Regions from separate parts of the Solibacillus sp. FSL W7-1436 genome, predicted to be linked through region 2. Evidence: a T-box and tRNA genes for the amino acid it is inferred to sense, from the RefSeq annotation. Region 2 holds a T-box; the other holds one or more tRNA genes.
The links. A T-box is a leader RNA that pairs with one kind of tRNA and senses whether it is charged. The one in region 2 lies ahead of cysS (cysteine--tRNA ligase), so its partner is inferred to be a tRNA-Cys.
Positions count from the first base shown of each region.

Region 1: it encodes a tRNA-Cys, which carries the amino acid that the T-box ahead of cysS (cysteine--tRNA ligase) is inferred to sense. The anticodon was not compared.

Region 1 is NZ_JBBOWV010000001.1:802,835-810,881, reverse strand. Features, by position in the region: rRNA gene MKX73_RS04165 (23S ribosomal RNA) at 1-274, shown strand, start outside; rRNA gene rrf (5S ribosomal RNA) at 397-512, shown strand; tRNA gene MKX73_RS04155 (tRNA-Asn) at 527-602, shown strand; tRNA gene MKX73_RS04150 (tRNA-Ser) at 612-703, shown strand; tRNA gene MKX73_RS04145 (tRNA-Glu) at 720-794, shown strand; tRNA gene MKX73_RS04140 (tRNA-Val) at 823-898, shown strand; tRNA gene MKX73_RS04135 (tRNA-Met) at 917-991, shown strand; tRNA gene MKX73_RS04130 (tRNA-Asp) at 995-1,070, shown strand; tRNA gene MKX73_RS04125 (tRNA-Phe) at 1,091-1,166, shown strand; tRNA gene MKX73_RS04120 (tRNA-Thr) at 1,174-1,249, shown strand; tRNA gene MKX73_RS04115 (tRNA-Tyr) at 1,256-1,339, shown strand; tRNA gene MKX73_RS04110 (tRNA-Trp) at 1,350-1,423, shown strand; tRNA gene MKX73_RS04105 (tRNA-His) at 1,456-1,531, shown strand; tRNA gene MKX73_RS04100 (tRNA-His) at 1,571-1,646, shown strand; tRNA gene MKX73_RS04095 (tRNA-Gln) at 1,669-1,743, shown strand; tRNA gene MKX73_RS04090 (tRNA-Gly) at 1,755-1,829, shown strand; tRNA gene MKX73_RS04085 (tRNA-Cys) at 1,835-1,908, shown strand; tRNA gene MKX73_RS04080 (tRNA-Leu) at 1,952-2,032, shown strand; gene nagB (glucosamine-6-phosphate deaminase) at 2,489-3,220, shown strand; gene MKX73_RS04070 (DMT family transporter) at 3,253-4,131, opposite strand; gene MKX73_RS04065 (S66 peptidase family protein) at 4,260-5,171, shown strand; gene MKX73_RS04060 (DIP1984 family protein) at 5,402-5,911, opposite strand; gene MKX73_RS04055 (B3/B4 domain-containing protein) at 5,925-6,614, opposite strand; gene queG (tRNA epoxyqueuosine(34) reductase QueG) at 6,715-7,848, shown strand; gene trmL (tRNA (uridine(34)/cytosine(34)/5-carboxymethylaminomethyluridine(34)-2'-O)-methyltransferase TrmL) at 7,866-8,047, shown strand, end outside.
Region 2 is NZ_JBBOWV010000001.1:1,276,446-1,284,492, reverse strand. Features, by position in the region: gene MKX73_RS06510 (acetate uptake transporter) at 1-435, opposite strand, end outside; gene MKX73_RS06505 (PIN/TRAM domain-containing protein) at 718-1,794, shown strand; gene ispD (2-C-methyl-D-erythritol 4-phosphate cytidylyltransferase) at 1,808-2,488, shown strand; gene ispF (2-C-methyl-D-erythritol 2,4-cyclodiphosphate synthase) at 2,603-3,079, shown strand; gene gltX (glutamate--tRNA ligase) at 3,311-4,771, shown strand; T-box leader at 4,873-5,094, shown strand; gene cysS (cysteine--tRNA ligase) at 5,187-6,590, shown strand; gene MKX73_RS06480 (Mini-ribonuclease 3) at 6,591-7,004, shown strand; gene rlmB (23S rRNA (guanosine(2251)-2'-O)-methyltransferase RlmB) at 7,142-7,870, shown strand; gene MKX73_RS06470 (NYN domain-containing protein) at 7,875-8,047, shown strand, end outside.

The sequences.
Region 1 (8,047 bases), 470 kb from region 2:
CGTAGGAAATTTGAGAGGAGCTGTCCTTAGTACGAGAGGACCGGGATGGACATACCGCTGGTGTACCAGTTGTCTTGCCAAAGGCATCGCTGGGTAGCTATGTATGGACGGGATAAGTGCTGAAAGCATCTAAGCATGAAGCCCCCCTCAAGATGAGATTTCCCATTACGCAAGTAAGTAAGACCCCTGAAAGACGATCAGGTAGATAGGTTCGAGGTGGAAGTGCGGCGACGCATGCAGCTGACGAATACTAATCGGTCGAGGACTTAACCACATTTTATTGCACAAATTCAATGAACCGTTTATCCAGTTTTGAAAGAATGAAAAATTATTGTAATAAATACTTGACAAACAAGAAAAGTATGGTATAATAAGTAATGTCTTTCGAATAAATAGTCTAGTGATGATGGCAAAGAGGTCACACCCGTTCCCATACCGAACACGGAAGTTAAGCTCTTTAGCGCCGATGGTAGTTGGGGGCTTCCCCCTGTGAGAGTAGGACGTCGCTAGGCTGTTATAAAATTATTCCGAAGTAGCTCAGTTGGTAGAGCATCCGGCTGTTAACCGGCAGGTCGCAGGTTCGAGTCCTGCCTTCGGAGCCATTAAATCTTGGAGAGTTGTCCGAGTGGCCGAAGGAGCACGATTGGAAATCGTGTATGCGGGTAACCCTGCATCAAGGGTTCAAATCCCTTACTCTCCGCCAGGCTTATTTATATTGAGGCCCGTTGGTCAAGTGGTTAAGACACCGCCCTTTCACGGCGGTAACACGGGTTCGAATCCCGTACGGGTCACCAAAAAGATACATAAGAAGTATCCAGCAGTGGAGGATTAGCTCAGCTGGGAGAGCACCTGCCTTACAAGCAGGGGGTCGGCGGTTCGAGCCCGTCATCCTCCACCATTAAACAAATAATATTATCGCGGGGTGGAGCAGTGGTAGCTCGTCGGGCTCATAACCCGAAGGTCGCAGGTTCAAGTCCTGCCCCCGCAACCAAATGGTCCCGTGGTGTAGCGGTTAACATGCCTGCCTGTCACGCAGGAGATCGCCGGTTCGATCCCGGTCGGGACCGCCATTTTTAAAACATTAAATTGTGGGTTTGTAGCTCAGTTGGTAGAGCATTAGATTGAAGCTCTAAGTGTCGGCGGTTCGATTCCGTCCAAACCCACCATATTTTTGCCGGTGTAGCTCAGTTGGTAGAGCAACTGACTTGTAATCAGTAGGTCGAGGGTTCGACTCCTTTCGCCGGCACCATTACCTGGAGGGGTAGCGAAGTGGCTAAACGCGGCGGACTGTAAATCCGCTCCTTAGGGTTCGGCGGTTCGAATCCGTCCCCCTCCACCATCCTTTTGATAGGGGCATAGTTTAAAGGTAGAACTACGGTCTCCAAAACCGTCAGTGTGGGTTCGATTCCTACTGCCCCTGCCAAATAACTTAAAATTACTTAAAATAATATAGTGGCGGTTGTGGCGAAGTGGTTAACGCACCTGATTGTGGTTCAGGCATTCGTGGGTTCGATTCCCATCAGTCGCCCCATTTTTATTTAGGTTTAAGTATTAAAATTATATTATAATGGCGGTTGTGGCGAAGTGGTTAACGCACCTGATTGTGGTTCAGGCATTCGTGGGTTCGATTCCCATCAGTCGCCCCATTTTATATTAAATTTTGAATATTGGGGTATAGCCAAGCGGTAAGGCAACGGATTTTGATTCCGTCATGCCCTGGTTCGAATCCAGGTACCCCAGCCATTTTTTTATTTGCGGAAGTAGTTCAGTGGTAGAACACCACCTTGCCAAGGTGGGGGTCGCGAGTTCGAACCTCGTCTTCCGCTCCAAATATGGCGGCATAGCCAAGTGGTAAGGCACAGGTCTGCAACACCTTTATCACCGGTTCAAATCCGGTTGCCGCCTCCATATTTTTCTTAATCGGAAATCCGATTTTTTTTTACCTTATTTTGCCGAGTTGGTGGAATGGCAGACACGACGGACTCAAAATCCGTTGCCGCGAGGCGTGTGGGTTCAAGTCCCACACTCGGTATCAGTTCAATACAACAGAAAAAACCCTTCAAAGCTTTTATAGTCTTTGAAGGGTTTTTTTGGCTTTCAGTGACTTATTTTAAATGTAGTATAAACTTTTATTTCATCAATTCACCTTTGAAAAATCCTGTAACAATAAATTATTGCAGTAAATTAACTGAAGAAAATTATTCTATAAATAATAAAATTGTAAAAGGGGTCTTTCTACTTCCTAAAGTGAAATAAAGTTATTCAATATATTCATCCGCTTACTCCGTTTATATTTGGAAGGTGCATAAATTATATATATTTTGCGGCATTACACGCTCTTTTTATAGGAAATAAGATGTTTTTTTCTAGCTTCTTAAAAAAGTTTACTATAGAATGAACACTATAATGCAAGGCATATAAAATGAAGAAAATATTATTAAAATAATAATAAATGTCTATTTTAATGAGGAAGTAGGGAATTGGATAAATGAATGTAGCAACAAATTTGAAATGGATTGAAGCGGCGAACTATGATGAGATGAGTAAAATTGCCGCAACAATTTTTATAGATCAATTGAAAAAGAATAATGCAACAGTACTTGGTTTAGCTACGGGAGGGACTCCGGAAGGCTTTTACAAAGAACTGGTTGCAGCATACAAAGAGGGCAAAATCTCTTTTGCACAGGCGAAATCTTTTAACCTGGATGAATATATCGGCATTAATCCGGCAAATGAGTCGAGTTACCATTATTATATGGATCATCATCTGTTTCATCATATTGATATGAAACGTGAAAATATAAATTTACCAGCAGGCAATAAAACGAATTTAGAAAAGGCTGCAGCTGAATATGATGCGATGATCAAGGCAGCAGGAAATATTGATATACAGCTTTTAGGAATTGGTGTGAATGGACATATTGGTTTTAATGAACCGGGGACATCTTTCGATTTAGGTACAAATATTGTAGAGCTTGCACAATCTACACGTGAAGCGAACCAAGTTTATTTTGATTCCATTGACGATGTGCCGACACATGCCATTACAATGGGCATCAAGACAATTTTGAGTTCCAAAAAGATTGTATTGTTAATTTCGGGTGCTTCAAAACAAGAGGCCTTTGATCGTTTGCGCAGTGGGATAGTAACAGAAGACTTCCCTGCAAGCGCTCTGCACAATCATCCGGATGTAACCGTTATTTATACAGATGTTAAATAAAGTAAAGGAGTGCATACAATGTGCACTCCTTTTTATTTTATTGCTGAAATAAATACCCCTGCAATAACTGCAATCCCACCGATTACTTGGGCAAGAAGGAGTTGCTCATTTAAAAACAGGACGGCAAAGATTGTAGCGAATACTGGAATAAAGTTCAGGTAGATACCGGCTTTATTTGCGCCTAAAGAGACAACGCCAGTGTTCCAGCTTAAAAAGGCAATAATAGAAGCAATGATTCCTACATATATGATTGCCCCGATTGTCGAAGCGTTCCATACGATTGCCTGTGACGTTGTAAGTTGTTCATATAGGGCAAATGGGAGTAACATAATAGCTCCGATTGCGATCGTCACTAAAAATGTTGAGTACCCAGGCAATTTACCAGCATATTTTTTAATCAGTAATGAATAGACACTCCAGCACACTACCGCAATTATTACGATTAAGTCGCCTTTGTTGAATGAAAATGAAAGCAGGCTTTGCAAGGAGCCCCCTGATATAATAAAGAGCACCCCGGCTAATGACAGCAGCGTGCCGGTCAACTGGAATTTTGTTAACCGTTCTTTTAAAAAGATGAAGCTCAGTATGTATATAATAATCGGTGTTGATGAATTCATTAATGATGCATTGATGGACGTTGTATAATGTAAACCGATATAAACGAGCGTATTGAAGGCTGCTACTCCTGTTAGTGCTAAAATGATGACTGCATCCCAATGCTGTCTGAGCGCAGGCCATTCTTTTTTCGTACGTTGGTAAGCAATAGGAAAAAATACGAGAAAAGCGACAATCCATCGTAAAAAGGCAAGTGTAATCGGAGGAATATCTCCGGAAACAGCTCGTCCAATTACAAAGTTACCGCCCCATAATAAAGTAGCTAAAATGAGCAGTAGCTGTGGTGGAAATTTCATTATTATACATCTCCTTATATTGGAAAAATGATTTTACCTATTATAGGGACAACCACATGGAATTTGCAATGCGCTTTACATAAAACGCTATGATACAATAGCGACAGAAGTAAAAGGAGGTCATTAACATGAAAATTCGACCAGCAAGATTACAGCACGGCGATACTGTAGGTTTAGTTAATTTAAGCAGTCCGCTTAAGATAGAATCATTAGGTGATAAATTAGCGTTTTTAGAAGAGCTGGGTTTAAAATATAAGCTTGGAAATACGGTGCAGGCATATGAAGGCTATCTGGCAGGTACCGATGAGGAGCGGATTAAAGATTTCCATCAGATGATTGTTGATCCTGAAGTGAAGGCAGTCTTTTTATTGACGGGAGGCTATGGAGTTTCAAGAATTATCGATAAAATAAGCTACCCGTTAATCGAGGACAATCCGAAAATTATTTGGGGCTTTTCCGATGTGACGGCTCTACATACTCAAGTAAACGAGTTTGCAAATTTAGTGACATTCCATGGTCCGATGATGTCCAGTCCAAAAGGGGAGCTGGATACTCTTTCTAAAAAGATGTTCCAGCAGCTGTTCCAACCGATTGAAATTCAGTATACGGAAAGTATTTCACCATTAACGACCGTTGTGCCGGGAGTTGTACGCGGCGAATTGACAGGCGGAAATTTAAACCGTATTGTCAGTACACTTGGGACGAAATTTGAAATTGATGTGCGCAATAAAATTTTACTGCTTGAAGACATAGGGGAAACAATCGAGCAAATTGATTTAATGCTGAACCAGCTGCGTCTTTCAAGAAAGCTGGAGCTTGCAGCAGGCTTTGTTATAGCAGACTTTAATATGTCGGATGATACATACAGCTATGAAGATGTATTGAAGGTAATCGAAGGGTATTTGAAGCCGTTTAACAAACCAGTGTTGGCCGGGTTTAAAATTGGCCACTGCGAACCGAATATTGCGATTCCATTAGGTGTGGACGTAATATTGGACGCTGATGAAAAGGCATTAAGAATTTTACCGGGTGTAGAATAGGAATTATATGTTTTAAAAGCAAAGACACCTTTTCACAAATGTGAGCAGGTGTCTTTTAATAACGAGCGAGCAAAATTACTCTAAAAGTTTGTGTTTGCCTTTACTATGGTTGGTTATGAGTGAAAGGTAACATTGTAAACGGTAAAGAGTGATTGGTTTGACTAGTTGTTGGAAATGCCGAAGCATAAATCGCTCGTTATTACCTAGTTTGGAGTCTCACCGCCCCAGGTTTAGAAATAATTGCTGTCGTCAAAGTCGATTTCAACTTGATAGTTTTTGGCATTAATTAAATTGGAAAGGCGATGTGCTTCCTTTTCAAGCTCGTTTGCGCGGTTCCGATATGTCATTGGATCGTACAACGCCACGCGGTAAAGCATTGCATCACCGGAATTATGGTAAAAAGCTTCTTTCTCTTCAGAACCAAGATTTTTACAAAATTGTGCTTCTGCGCGCAATTGGCTGGCCAGTTCAATCGCTTCGACAATGGGCATTTCCTCATCTTTAAATACAACCGTATTGTCGATGTTCGCACGGTAGATAAGGGCATCAAGCTTACGTGAATCATAGCGAAGCTCTTTTAGCTCAGCTTCAAGCATTTCAAGAGAATAGTCAGGGGTTTTTGGCTGTTCGCCTTTTTCAATGATGACATGTGTTAATGAATGTACTTGTATTGTGCGTTCCTGAATTCTCTTCGTTATTATACTTTTTAATTTTACTGCCTCAGCTAAGTTAATACTCAAATGATTCCACTCCTTAAAATTGAACTTTTGAATTTTCCTTTGCTAGAATATGTACTTCATATTCGCCACCGCTAATTTGTGTAAACATGTTCCCTGCACTGCTCAATAGTTTAGTTGCTTCTTCTTCACTTAAGGAAGGGCGTAAATAAAAGATTTGCAGCGCATTTGTCGTAGCTTCTGTTACGGCCGTTCTTTTTGAATCAACAAAGGGGCTGCCGAATGGGCCGAGCGCATCTTTTGAATGGATGATATTCTCCAATGAATTGAAGCGTCCGTTAATCCCTTCATAGCTTGTTGTCTCATTGCCTACTTCGATTTCCACATCGCCTTCAATAGCATTTAAATCATAGATACCAACAGGAATCTCGAATTGCAGTGAGAAGAAGTTGTTTAAATCAACAGCCGAATGGAACGGTGCTAAATATTGCTGTTTAGCGATACGTCGCATTAAACTTTCCGCAGAGTGACGGTACCGGTTCGGATCACCGCCGAAAGCCTTCCAAAGCTGGCGCCACTCTTTAATGCCAGGTCGTTCTGTCACAGGTTTTTCCTGTAATTCCAAATACAGATTTTCCTGATAAAGTTGTGTGCGTCCTTTAATCATTTGAGGAGATTCTTCAACGATAATTTTGCTATAATGGATGAGGCCAATTTTTAATTGTTCATTTACAGAAAAAAGAGCTTCATTTATTGAAATATTCATGTAGAACACCTTCTTACATTGTTTTTAATGGGAAAAATACTAAATTATGTAATACGAAATAAATTTATATTTATTGTATCATTTGAAAGGAGCATGTGAAATGAAAGTTCATCAACTTCAAGAAGATTTAGTGAAATATGCAGCATCCATTGGTGTTGATAAAATCGGATTTACGACCGCTGCTCCGTTTCATGAATTGAAGAATCGTCTGCGTCGTCAGCAACAATTAGCATACCAATCGGGCTTTGAAGAAGCAAATATAGAGCTGCGGACAGAGCCTTTAAAATTATTAGATGAAGCAGAAAGTATTATTGCGATTGCCATTGCGTATCCTTCCCGAATGCAAGATGCCCCACAAGGGAAAAAAGGGGAGCGTCGCGGCATCTTTTGCCGTGCTTCATGGGGGATTGATTATCACACGGCAGTCCGTGAACGTCTGCAGCTTATTGAAGCCTGGCTGCAGGAACGTGTGCCGAATGTAAAGGTGAAATCAATGGTCGATACCGGGGAACTGGTGGATCGTGCGGTTGCCGAACGGGCAGGAATCGGCTGGAGCGCCAAAAATTGCTCTATTATTACACCTGAATTTGGTTCGTACGTCTATTTAGGGGAAATTATTACGAACATCCCGTTTGCTCCTGATACACCGATGGAAGATGAATGCGGTGACTGTACATTATGTATCGATGTATGTCCAACAGGAGCGATCGTCGCACCGGGGCAATTGAATTCACAGCGTTGCATTGCCTTTTTAACTCAGACGAAAGGGTTTTTGCCGGATGAGTTTCGTGCCAAAATCGGAAACCGTTTGTACGGCTGTGATACGTGCCAGACCGTGTGTCCGAAGAATAAAGGGAAGCTGAACTGGATTCATGATGAATTCACACCGGATCCTGAAATCGCAAAACCGTTACTTCAGCCGCTTCTATCGATTTCCAATAAGGAATTTAAAGCGAAGTTTGGACAGGTATCCGGCTCATGGCGCGGTAAAAAGCCGATTCAGCGCAACGCCATTTTAGCGCTTGCCCACTTCAAAGAAGAAGCGGCCATGCCAGACTTAGTTCAAGTGCTGCAAAAAGATGAACGCCCCGTATTAAGAGGGACGGCTGCATGGGCAATCGGAAAAATCGGAACAGATGAGGCAGAGGATATTTTACTGACTGCCAGAAAAACAGAGCAGGATGAAGAAGTGCTGGCCGAGATTGAAAAAGGGCTGGCAATGTTAAATCATTAAGAGAGAAGGATCGAGAAGTGCCAAACCATATCGTATTATATCAACCAGAAATTCCAGCAAATACAGGCAACATTGCCCGCACATGTGCTGGAACGAATACATCATTACATTTAATCCGTCCATTGGGCTTTTCAACAGATGACAAAATGCTGAAGCGCGCCGGATTGGATTATTGGGAACATGTGAATGTCGTTTACCA
Region 2 (8,047 bases):
GATAAATAAGAAATCGATCATTACAAAGATGGCAAATAAAACTTTATTTGTTTCAGCTGCACCAATCGTCATAAATAGGGTAAAGATTAAATAACCTAAATACACAACACCGAGCTGAGTCGTATCAGCAGATGCCTGTAATGTTGCACCAAATATGCCGGCTTGAACGAACCAGCTCATACCAACACCCATCCAGAACAAACCATATGCGCCGAATGCCGTCGTACCAAATGTATTATTATGCTTTGAATCTAATACGGATGCGTAAAATTGTGCAATACCCCCCAAAAATATTGCCCAAGGAATAACCAGACCTAAGCCTTCTGTCCAGCCTAATTTTTGAGTGGAAGCAACAAATGTTACAATAGCCAATCCGAATAAACCAATAGCAGAAGGATCAGCAGTAGAAATTTTTACCTCTTTTGCAGTATTCAAAACGTATTCTCCTCTTCTAAGTTGAAATTGTATATTATACTAAAATAATATATGCAAAAATTTGATTAAACTACTGAAATGGGGATTTAGAATGAAGTATGTCATTTTTAAATTAATATCGCGTAAATTTAACTATTAAATAGGGGATAATCTTAAAAAATGGGTAAAATTCTAATATTGGGATTTAATTACATTTCATTGTTTATTTGCCCTTGCTTTTGGTACCTGGGCTTCGCATGAATGAAAATTTAGATGTATAATTATTAAATGGAGGTGAAACAAATGTTGAAGAAAATAATTCAAGTAGCATTTTTATTTATCGGTGGAGCATTAGGCCTCATTTTCTTACCGCCATTATATGCATTCATGAACTTATCATCCAATCCATGGCTTAATAATCCATATTTCAGTGTTGCAATAGGTGCTGCTTTGTTATTCGTTTTATCGTTTGCATTATCTGATTACTTTGTAAAATTAATTACTTGGTTAGAGGAAGTATTATTCAAATTGCCGGCTGCGGATTTACTGTTTGGTACGCTCGGTTTAATCGTAGGGCTATGTGTAGCTACATTGGTCGGTGTCGCCATCAATCAAATGAACATTCCTGTTATAACCGCAGTTGTTCCTGCCATTTTATCCATTGTCCTTGGCTATCTCGGATTCCGGTTAGGATTCAGTAAACGGGATGAGCTATTGCAGATTTTTTCCGGGAAATCAACGAAAAAACGTCAAAGTGACGGGTCAGTCAAGGAAGTTCAGGAGCAGCAGTACAAATTGCTCGATACAAGTGTCATTATCGATGGGCGTATTGCCGATATTTCAACAACAGGCTTTGTTGAAGGGATTTTAGTCGTGCCGCAGTTTGTATTGACAGAACTGCAGCATATTGCGGATTCATCCGATACATTAAAGCGTACACGTGGTCGCAGAGGTCTTGATATTTTAAAACGCCTTCAGGACGAACGTGCTTCGAAGGTACTTATTACGGAAGTTGATTTTGAAGATGTGTCTGAAGTGGACTTAAAGCTGGTTCGCTTAGCAAAAAACATGAATGCCCAAATACTGACGAATGATTTCAACTTAAATAAAGTTTGTGAACTGCACCGTGTACAAGTATTGAATATTAATGATTTGGCAAATGCTGTGAAACCGGTTGTTATTCCGGGTGAAGATATGCAAGTCGTTGTCATTAAAGACGGAAAAGAACACAATCAGGGTGTTGCCTATTTAGATGACGGAACAATGATTGTCGTAGAAGGCGGCCGTAGTTATATTGGACAGGCGATTACTGTTACTGTAACAAGTGTCCTTCAAACATCAGCAGGGCGTATGATTTTCGCCAAGCCAAAAGAGGGTTAGGATGTGAAGCATTTTGCGTTATGAAGTCGTTTTGCCGGCAGCAGGAAGCGGAAAGCGCATGGGGGCCGGACAAAATAAATTATTTTTAAACTTAGCGGATAAACCGATTTTAGTTCATACACTTCTTGTTTTTGAACAAGATGAAAACTGTACAGGAATCTGGATTGCCGTAAAAGATGAGGAACGTCCATTTATCCGTTCGCTCATCGAAAAATATAATATTGTAAAAGTAAAAGGTATGCCTACAGGCGGTGAAGAACGCCAACATTCAGTGCATTCATGCATAAAAGAAATGAATGCAGTGGATGTTGTCCTTGTTCATGACGCCGCACGTCCTTTTATTACGATTCCGAAGATTAACGAACTTGCAGAAGTCGCTTATGAAAAAGGGGCAGCGATTGCAGGTGTTCGTGCAAAGGATACGATGAAAGTCGTCCATAATGGTCTAATTAAAGCAACTGTTGACCGCGAATCGTTATGGATGGTTCAAACACCGCAAGCGTTCCGTTACGAAATTTTGGCAGAAGCTGAAGACCTGGCAGAAAAAGCAGGTTTTTTAGGAACGGATGAAGCGATGCTTGTGGAACGTTTAGGCCATGATATTCATATTGTGGAATGCAGTTATGAAAATGTAAAAATGACAACGCAGGAAGATCTGGTTTTCGGGGAAGCTATTTTAAAACAACGAAAATAGCAGATACTTAAAAAAGTTTGCGGGGCTTTTTCCGGACAAGTTGATTATACTAATGATAATGAGATTAGCAGAAAGAAGGTGAAAGCTAGCTTACGAATGTAGGCTGGCAACGATATGTTTCGAATTGGACAAGGATTTGACGTTCACGAATTTGCAGAAGGACGTCCATTAATTTTAGGTGGTATTACGATTCCACATGAGCGCGGCTTAGTAGGTCATTCGGATGCCGATGTGCTTTTACATACAGTTACAGACGCGGCATTAGGTGCAATTGGTGAAGGGGATATTGGCCGTCACTTCCCTGATACGGATCCGGAGTGGAAAGACGCCGATTCGGCGAAGCTGCTCGAATACATTTGGAAGATGGTTGAAGAGCGCGGATATAAATTAGGCAATGTGGATTGTACGATTATGGCACAGCGTCCAAAAATGGCCCCGTATATTTCACAAATGCAAAACCGAATCGCACAATTATTGAATGCGGAACCTTCGCAAGTAAATGTAAAAGCGACAACAACAGAGAAGCTGGGCTTTGTCGGCCGTGAAGAAGGAATCGCAGCAATGGCAACGATTCTGTTAGTTAAAGCATAAAGTGAAACTTATCTACCCGTTAATGCTGGATAAAATTGAGGGCGTGTGTCAAAAATCGGCACACGCTACTTTAATTTAACAACTTACAGTGGTAGAATGGTTAAAGTTTAAAAGACATCTATTGTGCCGATAGTGGACAATATAATGTCCGTTCATATACATATAAAAGTAAACTTTTTTTATATGCGAAAAAGGTCGAGCGTTTTGACGCTAAAATTAGGAGGCAATATTATGACGAAAACAGTTCGCGTTCGTTATGCACCATCGCCAACAGGATTCTTACATATCGGTGGCGCACGTACAGCTTTATTCAATTATTTATATGCAAAACATCACAACGGTACTTTTGTAGTACGTATTGAAGATACAGATATTGAGCGTAATGTAGAGGGTGGGGAAGCTTCTCAACTTGATAATTTACGCTGGTTAGGTATTATGCCGGATGAGTCTATTGATATCGGCGGACCATATGCACCTTACCGTCAAATGGAGCGTCTTGATATTTACAAAGAGCATGCAGAAAAAATGCTTGAAAACGGACAAGCGTATAAATGTTTCTGTACTTCAGAGGAGCTTGAAGCATCACGCGAAAAACAAAAAGCGCAAGGTGTTGCTGCACCTGCATATGATGGGAAATGCCGTCATTTAACTGCAGAGGAAGTTGCTGAAAAAGAAGCTGCTGGTATCCCGCACACAATTCGTATGCGTGTTCCTGAAAATGTTACGTATCGTTTCACTGACTTAGTTCGCGGCGAAGTATCATTCGAATCAAAAGATATCGGCGACTGGGTACTTGTAAAAGCAAACGGTATCCCAACATACAATTATGCGGTAGTGCTGGATGATCACTTCATGGAAATTACACATGTATTCCGTGGTGAAGAGCATTTATCAAACACACCAAAACAAATGATGATCTTTGACGCATTCGGATGGGAATATCCGCAATATGGTCATATGACATTAATCGTAAATGAAGAGCGTAAAAAATTATCAAAACGTGATGAGTCAATCATCCAGTTCGTTACACAATACAAGGACCTAGGCTACTTACCGGAAGCGATGTTTAACTTCTTTGCATTACTTGGCTGGTCACCTGAGGGAGAAGAAGAAATCTTCTCACATGACGAATTTGTAAAGCTGTTTGATGAAAAGCGCTTATCAAAATCACCATCAATGTTCGATAAAACAAAATTGACATGGATGAACAACCAGTATATTAAAAAAATGTCTCATGAAGAGGTAGTTGCTTTAGCGTTGCCGCACTTGCAAAAAGCCGGCTTACTTCCGGAAGAATTATCTGAAGAACAACATGCATGGGCTTCTGATTTAATCGCTCTTTACCATGAGCAAATGAGCTTCGGGGCAGAAATCGTAGAGTTATCGAGCCTATTTTTCACAGAAGAAATTGCATATGATGAAGAAGCAAACGAAGTGTTGGCTGGTGAAACAGTGCCGGCTGTTATGGCTTCATTTAAAACTCAATTAGAAGCTTTGGAATCTTTTGATGCCGCTTCGATTAAAGCAGCTATTAAAGCTGTTCAAAAAGAAACGGGCGTAAAAGGGAAAAATCTGTTTATGCCAATCCGTGTTGTGACGACTGGTCAAACACATGGTCCGGAACTGCCGAATGCCATCGCTTTACTTGGCAAGGAAAAAACAATTGCCCGTGTTGAAAAATTTGCACAGTAATCCATTTTGAAACATTTGGAATTAGCTACCGGATTGTTCATATGGATATAATGATTGATTTTTCTGAAAATAGATGTAAAATGAATGTAAATTGCATAAAAGATAGCACGTTGAGAAGGAGAAGTACGCTGCGCACCCCTTATTAGAGAGGATCACCACCGGCTGAAAGTGATCCAGGTTAGGGCAAAGCCGAAATGCACCTTTGAGTATTTAACTGAAATTGAAGTAGGTTAAATCGATTTGTCCACGTTACAGGACTTCAAGCGGAAAAAGTATTGTTGCTTTTTCAACCAGAGTGGAACCGCGCATCTAGCGTCTCTGTCACCTTTTCAAGGTGATGGAGGCGTTTTTTTAATTAAAATTACAAATTAACCCGATAGAATTTTTAAGAGTACAATGAAAAAGGAGAGGCAATATGACGATTCAAATTTTCAATTCGTTGACAAGACAAAAAGAACCATTTATTCCGTTGGAGGAAGGTAAAGTAAAAATGTATGTATGCGGACCAACTGTATACAATTACATCCATATTGGAAATTCCCGCCCGGTAATCGTCTATGATACAGTACGTCGCTATTTACAGTATGCAGGTTACGAAGTGAAATTCGTTTCAAACTTTACCGATGTGGATGACAAAATTATTAAAGCAGCAAATGAGTTGGGCGAAGAAACATCTGTATTAACAAATCGTTTTATTGCTGCTTATTTTGAAGATATTACGGCACTTGGATGTCAGAAGGCTGATGCGCACCCGCGTGTAACAGAACATATGGATGATATTATCGCGTTTATTGAAGTTCTGATCGACAAAGGCTATGCATATGAATCCCAAGGTGATGTTTACTACCGTACACGTAAATTTAATGGTTACGGAAAATTAAGTCACCAATCGATCGATGATTTAAAAGTGGGAGCGCGTATTGAAGCGGGCGAGAAAAAAGAAGACCCGTTGGATTTCGCATTATGGAAAGCTGCAAAAGCAGGCGAAATTAAATGGGCATCACCATGGGGAGAAGGACGTCCTGGATGGCATATTGAATGTTCTGTAATGGCGCGTGAGCACTTAGGTGATACAATCGATATTCACGCAGGTGGACAGGATTTAACATTCCCTCACCACGAAAATGAAATTGCCCAATCCGAAGCGCATAATGATAAAACATTTGCGCGTTATTGGATGCATAATGGCTATATTAATATTGATAATGAAAAAATGTCGAAATCACTGGGTAATTTTATATTAGTGAATGATATTCGCAAGCAAATCGACCCGCAAGTGTTGCGTTTCTTTATGCTGTCAGTTCATTACCGTAATCCGATTAACTTCGCTCAGGATTTAGTGGAAGCAGCGAAAAGTGGTTTAGACCGAATTCGTACATCCTATACGAATGTCGAGCACCGTCTCACATCTTCGGCAAGTTTAGGGGATAACAGCGAGCAGTGGCTTGAAAAAATCAGTCAGATTAAAGTTGATTTCGAAAATGCAATGAATGATGACTTTAACACAGCAAATGCGGTTTCAGCATTATTTGAACTTTCCCATATTGCCAATGTGTATTTAAACGAAGCGAATACGGATAAAGAAGTATTACAGGCAATTTTAACGATGTTTGATACAATTGGAAATGTACTGGGTATTCATATAAAAGTAGAAGCAGGCTTACTCGATGAAGAAATCGAGGCATTAATCGAAGAACGTAACCAAGCCCGTAAAAATCGTGATTTCGCTCGTTCAGATGAAATCCGCGACCAGCTGCTGGGCATGGATATTGTTCTTGAGGATACTCGTCAAGGTACACGCTGGAAACGAGGACAGTAAATGCAAAACTTAACACCACATGATGTCATACAGTTAAATGCACTGGCGCTCGCTTATATGGGCGACGCCGTGCTTGAACAAAGAATTCGGGAACATTTAATATTGTCGGGCCGTGCAAAGCCTAACACATTGCATAAAGAAGCTACGAAATATGTTTCGGCCAAATCCCAGTCCAATATTGTGCATCGCATGATTGAAGAGAATTATTTAACAGAAGAAGAGCAAGCTGTTTTCCGTAGAGGACGCAATGCCAAATCAGGATCTGTTCCAAAAAATACAGATGTCCGCACATATCGTAACAGCTCAGGATTTGAAGCAGTTTTAGGCTTCTTATTCCTCAGCAAAGAACATCATCGCGCAAATGAAATAATCGATTACGCAATCGAGATTGTCGAACAGGCAAAAGGAGTGTAACTATGGCAGAGAAAAGACAGCAAAATCGTAAACCAAAAGATTTTAAAAGTCGCGATAAAAAAGCAGATACTTTTAAAACTCATGAGAAAAAGCAACAAGAAAAACCGCAAACTGCCCAGGAAGAATTATCAGGAGAAATGATTGCAGGGAAAAATCCGGTACTTGAGGCACTTCGCGCAGGCCGGGAAATCAATAAGCTATGGATTGCTGAAGGCGTTAAAAAAACAGGTGTACAGGAGCTGATGGACTTAGCGAAAGAGCAAGGTGTCCTTGTTCAGTTTGTACCAAAGCAAAAGGTCGACAAACTTGCAGAAAACCATCAGGGAATTGTGGCATCGGTCGCGGCATATGACTATGCAGAATTGGACGATTTGTTTGAAGCAGCAAAGGCAAAAAACGAAGATCCGTTCTTTTTAATATTGGACGAGTTGGAAGATCCGCATAACTTAGGATCGATCATGCGTACAGCAGATGCAATCGGTGCACATGGTATCATTATTCCAAAACGCCGCGCAGTCGGTCTGACAGCAGTTGTTGCTAAAGCTTCAACAGGTGCCATCGAGCATGTACCTGTTGTGCGTGTAACCAATTTAGCCCAAACGGTGGATGAGCTAAAAGACCGCGGTGTTTGGATTGCCGGAACAGACGCAAAAGGTTCGGCAGATTATCGTAAAATGGATGCAACATTACCGCTTGCATTAATTATTGGTAGTGAAGGTAAGGGAATGAGCCGTCTTTTGAAAGATAAATGTGACTTCTTATATCACTTGCCAATGGTCGGTCATGTGACATCATTGAATGCTTCCGTAGCAGCGGCATTACTTATGTATGAAGTGTACCGCAAACGACAAGAAGCTAACGGATGAGGTCATGCAGAACATATTGCTAGTAGACGGCTATAACATGATTGGTGCATGGAGTGAGCTTCGGCCTTTACGCGAGCCTCACTTCGAGGATGCACGTGATCGGTTAATTGAACGAATGGCGGAGTATAAAGCACATACAGGCTGGCGCGTTATCGTTGTATTTGATGCCCATCTTGT